3 regions of the uncultured Paenibacillus sp. genome follow, and region 1 is predicted to be linked to each of the others. Evidence: riboswitches for the same ligand, from Rfam matches in the RefSeq annotation. Region 1 holds a riboswitch; each other region holds the start of a gene.
The links. Region 1 has a riboswitch for thiamine pyrophosphate ahead of RWM61_RS13570 (thiazole synthase). Riboswitches for the same ligand answer to the same signal wherever they lie in the genome.
Positions count from the first base shown of each region.

Region 1 (3,208 bases):
TGGTGAATGCCGATTGGGATCCGCCGCGCAATGGCATATTCATTTCCCAGATCAGGCTTTGGAACAGCTGCTTCAGTTCGTCCTCCGTGAAGCGGCGTCCTTTGACCGTTTCCTCGTAATACAGGTAGGAAGCGGAAATCGTCGTCATTTGCGACAACATGACGGCACCGGATACTTGCTGGGACATCAGCACGACGATGTTGCTGAAATGCCGGAGCAGCGTTTCAAGCTTTCGAGTCGGTTTCGAGGACATCATATTTTTGGCCAGCGTGGGGATTCCGGCAGCAGCGATGTCTTTGCAAGCGACGCTCAAGCAATATGGGCTTAATTGTTTATCATGAATATAGATTACGCCGTCCCGATACAATTCGGTCAGTTTGGCCGGTAAAATGTGCTGCAGCAAATATTCTTCTTCCGCAAAGTTGGTCAGGTTATGCCGCAACAACGGCAATGAATAAACGAAATTGCTGTTTTCCCTTTTCAAATAATCGGCCTGTTTGGTTTCCGACGGTGATGTAAACGTATCGATGATTTCCTTGGAATGACGAAACATGGTGTTTCCTCCGTTCGATGGTGAATGATTTTATCGGGTGACTTGCGGCGGGTGGAAGGGATTCAAGAAATAGGGCACAACACTGTCGTATTTGGTTTTTAATCCGTTCACATACTCTTGAATTCGTTCAAAGTATTCATCGCTGAGCAGCGGATATCGCACCGTTCTCACTTGGCTTAACCGGCTATTGTGCCGAATGACGGTTTCCACCGACTCAAGGATGTCCCGGCAACAACGTTTCGTAGGGACGGTTCCGATAATCGCTTCGAATAGCTCTCGGTCATCCTCGGGATCGAGACAGTGATACGGCAGCTTCATATCGATATGAACGCCGTCAACCAAATTGTCGGCAAGCATTCGCTGCAATTTACGCGGGAACGTGCCGTTGGTAAAAACAATGATTTTCCCTTTGAAGATCTTTCGCACCCGATTGAGAAAATGACTAATTTCCGAAGCCTCGTTCATCATGAATTCCCCGCCGCTGAATAACACGGCATCGAACATATCGTTGCATTCGCCCAAGCGCTCGATAACTTGTTCGGCGGTTAAATGGCCGTCCGGTTTTTTGGCTATCAATTCGTCATGATTATGACAACCGTAACAGCGCATGTTGCAGCCGTTCCAAGCGTGAATGAGCAGCGATACGTGACCGGGCAAATCATCGAACGTACGAATGAAACGGGGATAAAAAGCCAGCATCCGATTCTCCTTTCCGCGAAAAAAGGCATTTCCAACCACCATCCCCAAAATGAGGTCAGAAATGCCCGTATACATAGAACCAATCGGTTACATACACGAATAACACCTCCCTATCTTCCTTAGGTTAAGCAGTGTCGTCGTTTATGGCAGGTCTCCTGGCTTCGGGTCCATGCGAACGCCGCTTCCTTCCCGTTTCAAGGTGAAACAGTGGATTGCGTGCGGCGTCGCTCGCCGTAACAGTGGAGGGACCGCGTCGGATTTTCACCGAACTTCCCTTTTCAATCGGTCACTTGCATGAAAATGATCCGATACCATAAACCACTATATTTAGTTGTTGGAATGAATGCTAATACAATATATTGAAAAAGTAAAGTGATGGTTGTCATTCGATAATTTTTTATCCGGATTGTGATAAACATCATAAGGTTTATTCTTTGATCTGTGGTATGATTGCCGGGAAAAATCTTGAAAGAACAGTAAACTTGAGATGCACGAGCGGGAGCTGGAAGTTGATCCGGCTGAGAGGAAGGCTGCATTCGCCTTCGACCGCAGAACCTGGTCTGGGTAATGCCAGCGTAGGAATCATGATCTTCTGCCGATCGCAGGGCGCATAGATTCCTATGCGCTATTTTTGTTATTGGAGGAGAAAAGATGATGGGTGATGCTTTTAGTATTGGCGGCGCAACGCTGTCCAGCCGTTTGTTTGTGGGCACGGGCAAATTCGGGAACGATTCCGTGATTTCCGATGTAATCGGACGTTCCGGCGCGCAGGTTATTACGGTAGCGGTAAGGCGAATCGATTTCAATTCGTCCTTTGAAGATGGTTTGACGCACATACCGGACGGCATGAAACTGCTTCCCAATACATCCGGCGCCCGGAATGCGCAGGAAGCCGTACGAATCGCCCTTCTCTCGAGAGAGGGCGGGATGGGGAATTGGATCAAAATCGAGGTTATTCCCGATCAAACCTACCTGCTTCCGGACAATGAAGAAACGATTCAAGCGACATCGATATTGGCGAAGGAGGGGTTTGTCGTTTTTCCTTATATGAATCCGGATCTCATTGCCGCCAAACGGATGCGGGACGCCGGCGCCGCGGCGGTGATGCCTCTCGGAGCGCCGATCGGCTCGAACCGGGGACTGCAGACGAAAGAAATGATCCGCATCTTGATTGAAGAACTCGACGTGCCCGTCATTGTCGATGCGGGGATCGGCAAACCTTCCGAAGCGGCGGAAGCGATGGAAATGGGAGCGGCGGCGGTATTGATCAATACGGCGATCGCGACCTCGGGGGATCCCGCGTCCATGGCCGAGGCGTTCGCAAGCGCCGTTCATGCCGGACGGCTTGCTTATCGATCCGGTTTGGGACCGGTCAAGCAGACGGCGGAGGCTTCTTCCCCGTTAACGGGATTTTTGGGGGGAGAGGGGGAGGCGAATTGAGCTTTTATGAAATCTATTGCAAATCGAAAGAAATGGAATATTCTGAAGCTTTCCGGGAAGCTTCCGGGCAGGATGTGCTCCGCATTTTACGGAAAGACCGACTGAATGAACAGGATTTCCTGATGCTGCTGTCGCCCGCTGCCGGTTCGTGCCTGGAAGCGATGGCTCAAAAAGCGCACCGGCTGACGGTTCAACATTTCGGCCGTACGATTTTGCTGTTCGCTCCTTTATACGTGTCGGACTACTGCGTCAATTCCTGCGCATACTGCAGCTTCAGCGTCGAACATGTTTTTTCGAGAAAAAAACTCGCGATGCGTGAGGTTGAAAGAGAAGGCGCCGCGATCGCGGCTGCAGGAATCAAACATCTTTTGCTGTTGACGGGCGAATCCCCGCAGCAATCGAATCATGATTACTTGAAGGCCTGCATCCTTATCTTATCGAAGCATTTCGCTTCTGTTTCATTGGAAGTTCAACCGATGGACAAATCGCAGTACGCCGATCTTATCGACAATGGCG
Region 1 is NZ_CAUPYC010000042.1:30,121-33,328, forward strand. It holds gene nrdD (anaerobic ribonucleoside-triphosphate reductase) at 1-553, opposite strand, end outside; gene RWM61_RS13565 (radical SAM protein) at 584-1,327, opposite strand; cobalamin riboswitch at 1,380-1,583, opposite strand; TPP riboswitch at 1,738-1,851, shown strand; gene RWM61_RS13570 (thiazole synthase) at 1,907-2,692, shown strand; gene thiH (2-iminoacetate synthase ThiH) at 2,689-3,208, shown strand, end outside.

Region 2 (3,208 bases), on a different contig from region 1:
AGCGGTCCGAGCGTGTAGAACGGCGCTTCGCCGCACACCTCCATCTGGCGGTCGACGTTCTCCTTGATCAGATGCATCGGCACATGGCCGGGTCCCTCGATCATTACCTGCACATCGTGCTTCCAGGCGATTTGCGTCAGCTCGCCGAGCGTATCCAGCTCCGCGAACTGCGCCTCGTCGTTCGCATCGGCGATCGAGCCCGGCCGCAGGCCGTCGCCCAGCGAGAACGTCACGTCGTAGGCTTTCATGATCTCGCAAATCTCTTCAAAATGCGTATACAGGAAGTTCTCCTTGTGGTGCGCCAGGCACCAGGCCGCCATAATCGAGCCGCCGCGCGAGACGATGCCGGTCACCCGCTTTGCCGTCAGCGGCACGTAACGAAGCAGCACGCCCGCATGGATCGTGAAGTAATCGACGCCCTGCTCGGCCTGCTCGATGAGCGTATCGCGGAACACTTCCCACGTCAGATCCTCCGCCACGCCGTTCACCTTCTCCAGCGCCTGGTAGATCGGCACCGTGCCGACCGGCACGGGGGAATTGCGAACGATCCACTCGCGCGTCGTGTGGATGTTGCGTCCCGTGGACAGATCCATAATCGTATCCGCGCCCCAGCGGGTCGCCCACGTCATTTTCTCGACCTCTTCCTCGATCGAAGAGGCAACCGCGGAGTTGCCGATGTTGGCGTTGATTTTCACGTGAAAATGACGCCCGATGATCATCGGCTCGCTCTCGGGATGATTGACGTTCGCCGGAATGACCGCGCGGCCCGCCGCCACCTCCGCACGCACGAATTCGGGATCCATCCCCTCGCGCACGGCGATGAACTGCATCTCCGGCGTGACGATCCCTTTGCGGGCATAGTGCAGCTGCGTCACATTGCCGCCGGCTTTGGCGCGCAGCGGCTTCCGGTCCAGCCCGGGAAACCGTTCCGCGCCGAGCTCCTCCGCCTTCTCCGCCGATCGGAAGCCGTTATCCTCCGGACGAAGCGTTCTTCCTTCATACGTTTCGGTGTCCTCCCGCTCGGCAATCCAGCCCTCGCGCAAGCCCGGCAGCCCTTTGCGGACGTCGGCCGTGTAAGACGGATCCGTATAAGGACCGCTTGCGTCATAGACGAGCACCGGCTCGTTCGGAATTTCCTCTCCGCGCACCGAGCTCGGCTCAAGCGCGATTTCCCGCATCGGAACACGCACATCCCCGCGCGGTCCGTTCACGTACGTTTTCCGGCTGCCCGGCAGTGGAGTCGTTAAAATGGACATAAAAATACCTCCTAGGATACAAGTCGTTATCCACCAGGAGGCAAGAGGGAGTCACGGCCGCGAGCCGTGACGTCTATGCCCGCCGCGTCTTCGATCACAAGCCGGCACGCCGCCGTCCGCGCCGCTCCGCTCGCCGGAAAAGGGGCCTTCCGCGCCCTCAGGGACGCAAAAAAGCCGCTTCGGCGAGGAAGCGGCTGAAACATGCGGGCGGCGGCGGCCGCAAGGTTTCCGCGCGGATTGCTCCGCGCCGGACGGAAGCGGCTGCGTGAAACGGATGGCCGGGCATATTCCCACTTTCCTACGCTGGCATAACCCAGATCAGGTTCGAAGGGACCAAGGCGTTTCGCCTTATCTCAGCCCGCGGGGGGCGCCCCTAGTGGATACATGCTTAGACTATAAACGTAAGCCTTCGTTATTGTCAACCCTTGACTTGCCGGGTTGTCGTTGATTTGCCGGGTGTCGAATTGCCCAACGGCTACCACGTCACCAGCCCTTTCGCGCCCGGCGCGTCGCTGCTGATCATATCGATCACCGGCACCGTATAGGCGATCAGGATAAGCGCGACGGCAATCCCGATCCAGACGCTCCAGCGCTCGAGGTAACGAGGCGTAGGCGCCGCATCCGCTTCCGCTTCGGCGATCGGAAACTCCTCCTCGCCCTTCGGCGCGCGCAGCAGCCCGATGATGATGCCGACCAGAATGAGCACGCCGACGAACAGGATCACGCCCCCGACGGCGACCGTTACGTAATAGGGAATCCAGGCGGCGGCTTCCGGATTGCCCTGGTACGTCGTGTACGCCGTTCTGCGCGGCGCGCCGAACAGGCCGACCAGATGCATCGCTCCCGACATCAGGAACATGCCGACCGCCCAGACGATCGTCTGGATGATGCCCCAGCGGTGCAATTTCGCCGTCAGCTTGCGCCCGGTTACGGCAGGAATCAGCCAATAGGCAATGCCGAAAAAGGTCAGCGCGACGCTGGACGCCACCGTCAGATGAAAATGCCCCGTTACAAAAAGCGTATTGTGCACGACCGCGTTCATCTGGTTGCTCGCGTTGACAAGACCGCCTGCCCCTGCAGGAATGAAGATGACCATTCCCATAAACGGCGCGAAGAAACGCGCGTCCTTCCAGGGCAGCTTTCGCAGCCAGCCGAACAGCCCTGTGCCTCCGCGCTTGCGTCCGGCCATCTCAAACGTGGCGAACAGCGAGAAGGCGGTCATCAGGGACGGGATGACGACCATGAAGGTGAGCACGACCTGCAGGTATTTCCAGAACGGCGTGATACCAGGCTCCATAAGCTGGTGGTGGAAGCCGACCGGAATCGAGAACAGCAGGAACAGCAGAAAAGCCAGCCGTGCAAGCGAATCGCTGAACAGCTTGCCGCCGATCATTTTCGGCACGCATACGTACCAGCACATGTAAGCCGGCAGCAGCCAGAAGTAGACGAGCGGATGGCCGAAATACCAGAACAGCGTCCGGCTCAGCACAACGTCGACCGTGTCGACCCAGCCGAACGACCAGGGCAGCAGCTGGAACAGCACCTCCACGGCAACGCCGAGCGTCGCGATCAGCCACAGCGCCATCGTCACGATGCCCATGAAGGCGAACAGCGGCGAGGTCTGGCCCTTGTGCGTTTTTTTCCAATAGCTGTAATTGCGGATCATGCCCGCGCCGCTGATCCAGCTGCCGACGACGATCAGCACCAGTGCGATATAGAACAACGAGTCGGCTTTCATCGGCGCATAGAACGTATACAGCACCGTCGCCTTGTTGAGCAGGATCATGATCGTGCCGAGCACGGTGCCCAGCCCCATGATCGCAAAGCCTGCCCAGCCGAGGCGTCTTGCGCTGTCGAGCAGATGCCCGCCCAATGTTTTGGCCAGGCCCGCGTAGATGAAGCCCATGATGAAAAATGTTGTAAAAATGAGTGCCATCAGCACGCCGTGCGCG
Region 2 is NZ_CAUPYC010000089.1:9,132-12,339, forward strand. It holds gene thiC (phosphomethylpyrimidine synthase ThiC) at 1-1,256, opposite strand, end outside; TPP riboswitch at 1,535-1,641, opposite strand; gene RWM61_RS18835 (b(o/a)3-type cytochrome-c oxidase subunit 1) at 1,732-3,208, opposite strand, start outside.
Region 2: it holds a riboswitch for thiamine pyrophosphate, as region 1 does, so the genes downstream of both, thiC (phosphomethylpyrimidine synthase ThiC) here and RWM61_RS13570 (thiazole synthase) in region 1, are expected to answer to the same signal.

Region 3 (3,208 bases), on a different contig from region 1:
ATTTGATCATGGTCAATTAAGATTTGGTAAAAGACAGAGATTAGAGGAGATGGAAGGGGTAGCATGTTAGTGGCAAAACGGATGGAACAAACGTCAATTCCGGTGATTATACCGGAAGTCGAAGAGCGGCCCGGCTATCGTTCGCCGGTGATTTCGGATGCCGTCCGTCCGGCTATATCCGTTCATCCGACCGATTCCTGCGAGCATACGGCCAAATTATTCGAGCTCCATGCGGACGCCGAATGTTTTGTCGTTTGCAACGAGGAACAGGCACCCGTCGGGCTCATTATGCGGGACCGTTTTTTCAGAAACCTGAGCAGGCGGTTCGGCACCGCCCTGTATTATGAAAAGCCGGTTGACCGGCTGATGGATCCGAAGCCGTTCATCGTCGACAAATCGGTGCCGCCCCACGAGCTCTTGGATCGGGCGCTCGGACGGGAGGGAGCATCGTTCTACGATTGTGTCGTCGTTACCGACGGAAGCAAGCTTGCCGGAATTCTGTCGGTTGCCGATCTGCTCGATATTTCCCGGTTGCTCCAGAAACAGGCTATAGAATCTCAAGTCAATACAATCCTGGGAGCCGAGCGTATGATGCTGGAGATTAACGAGGCTGTCACGGCCGTTCGCCGATCGAGCGCCCAAGGAGACGCATTGTCCGAGAAGATGGTCGACCTGACGTTAAAAGGGAAAAATGAGCTGAACGGCGTCGGTGAGGCGTTCTCCGGTTTCGCTGAGCGCACGATCAAGCAAGAGATCCAGATGACAGATCTGCAGAAGCGGGCGAACGGCGTCAACCAAGTGTCCGCCCTGATCCGTGAATTGGCCGATCAATGCAACCTGCTTGCCGTCAATGCGACGATCGAAGCGGCGAGAGCCGGCGAGCATGGAAGGGGCTTTGCCGTCGTGGCTGATGAAATAAGGAAGCTTGCGACACAAACGAAGCGATCGGCGGACGAGATTACGGACACCGTCAAGGCGATACTTGAATCCGTGTCGAAAACAGCCGAGCTTGTCTGTGCCGGCAAAGAGTACGCGGCCTGCAGCGAAGCTTCGGTGTCCCGCGCGGAGGCGGTATTCGAGCAATTATTCCATGCGGCAGCCGACAACAGAACCAGCGCCAGGACAATCGATGCCTTGGCCGCGAAGGCCTATGAACGATCGGAGAAAGTCACGGGAGACATACTCCGATTAAGAAGAGATCTGCAAACTGCAAACCGCCAGTCTTAAAGATTAGTATACATACATGTCGCAACGGTGGAATTTTGCCGCGGTTTTGCTATAATAGGCATAACGACAATCGAATAAGCACCGGGGGAGCTGGGCAGGCCGGCTGAGAGGGTATCCCGCTATACGATACCGACCCTTATACCTGATCTGGATAATGCCAGCGTAGGAACACGGTAAGCCGCGCTTTGACGCGCGTTTCGCTTGCGGAGCGCGAAGGGGTGGCGGTTGTCACGCGAATAGACGCCTTGGGATCGGGGGCGTTTTTTTGTTGTCGAAATATGGGTGGGGGAAGAGAGAGGGACAAGACATGAGGAACAAGGTTCGCAAAGGCTGGAAATGGAGCGTCGCCTTGCTGGCGATTATGCTGGCGCTGGCGGGCTGCGGAAGCGGCGGCAATAACGGCGGGGGAAATAACGGCGCGGCCGGGGAGAACGCCGGCAACGCCGGAGGCGGCAATGCCGCCGCGAACGTTGGGGGAACGAACGGCGAAGCGGGCACGGACGGTGCTGCAGACGGGACGGAAGAGCTCGCGAAGGTGAAGGTGATGCTCGACTGGACGCCGAATACGAACCATACGGGGCTCTACGTCGCGCGCGACAAAGGCTTCTGGCGCGAACGCGGACTGGACGTGGAGATCGTGCAGCCGGGCGAAGGGACGGTCGAGCAGCTGATCGCTTCGGGCGAAGCCGAGTTCGGCGTCAGCTACCAGGAGCAGCTGACGATGGCGCGCACCCAGCAGGTGCCGATCGTGTCGCTGGCGGCCGTGATTCAGCACAACACGTCGGGCTTCGCTTCGCCGGTCGATAAGAACATCAAGACGCCGAAAGATTTCGAGGGCAAGAAGTACGGCGGCTGGGGCTCGCCGGTCGAAGAGGCCGTCATCGGGTCGATCATGCAGGCGGAAGGCGCCGACGTAAGCAAGGTGGAAATCGTCAGCACGGGCGTCACGGACTTTTTCACCTCGGTGAAGCGGGACATCGATTTTGCCTGGATCTATTACGCGTGGACGGGCGTCGAGGCGGAGCTGCGGGGCGAGCCGATCAATATGGTTTATTTGACCGACTACAGCGACAAGCTGGATTACTACACGCCGGTGCTCGCCACGAGCGAGAAAATGATCGCGGACAAGCCGGACATCGTGCGCGCTTTCGTCGAGGGCGCGGCGGAAGGCTATAATTTCGCGATCGACAATCCCGGCGAGGCGGCCGATGTGCTGATTGCGGCAGAGCCCGATTTGAACAAGGAGCTCGTGAAGGCGAGCCAGAAATGGCTGGCCCCTAAGTACCGTGACGACGCGGCCCGCTGGGGCGAGCAGAAGCTTGAGGTATGGTCGAATTACGCGGAGTGGATGACCGAGCGCAAGCTGCTCGAGGGCGAGTTCGACCCGCAGAAGGCGTTCACGAACGACTTTCTGCCGCAATAACGGCGGATGAAGCTTGAACGAGAGGAAGATGGGGAACGATGGCCGACGCGCTGCTGAGCATTCAAATTTTGCCGCACACGCCGAACGGGGAAAGCGTCATTCCGTATGTCGACCGGGCAATCGAGATCGTCAAGGCGACGGGGCTGCCTTACCGGGTCGCGCCGCTCGAGACGACGATGGAGGGCGATATGGACCGGCTGCTTGCGGTGGTGAAGGATATGAACGAGGCGATGGCGGAGATGGGCTGTCCGTCCGTCATTTCGCAGATCAAAATCTACTACAATCCGAAGGACGGCGCCTCGATGGGCCGTCTGCTGGAGAAATATCCCGATGGGCAATAGCCTGCGCAAAGGATGGCCGCCTCTGGCGGTCATTGCCGTTTTCCTGGCCTTGTGGCAGGGCGCCGTCGCCCTTTGGGACATCCCCGCTTACCGGCTCCCCGGTCCGGTTGAAGTGGTCCGGGAGGCGCTGCGGGACGATGTCCGCGCGAGGCTCTGGTCCCATACGCTCGCTACGGGCGCGCGCACGCTGATCGGCCTCGCGCTCGGCGCGCTGGCG
Region 3 is NZ_CAUPYC010000027.1:30,747-33,954, reverse strand. It holds gene RWM61_RS10630 (methyl-accepting chemotaxis protein) at 64-1,227, shown strand; TPP riboswitch at 1,301-1,414, shown strand; gene RWM61_RS10625 (ABC transporter substrate-binding protein) at 1,535-2,650, shown strand; gene RWM61_RS10620 (MTH1187 family thiamine-binding protein) at 2,689-2,991, shown strand; gene RWM61_RS10615 (ABC transporter permease) at 2,981-3,208, shown strand, end outside.
Region 3: it holds a riboswitch for thiamine pyrophosphate, as region 1 does, so the genes downstream of both, RWM61_RS10625 (ABC transporter substrate-binding protein) here and RWM61_RS13570 (thiazole synthase) in region 1, are expected to answer to the same signal.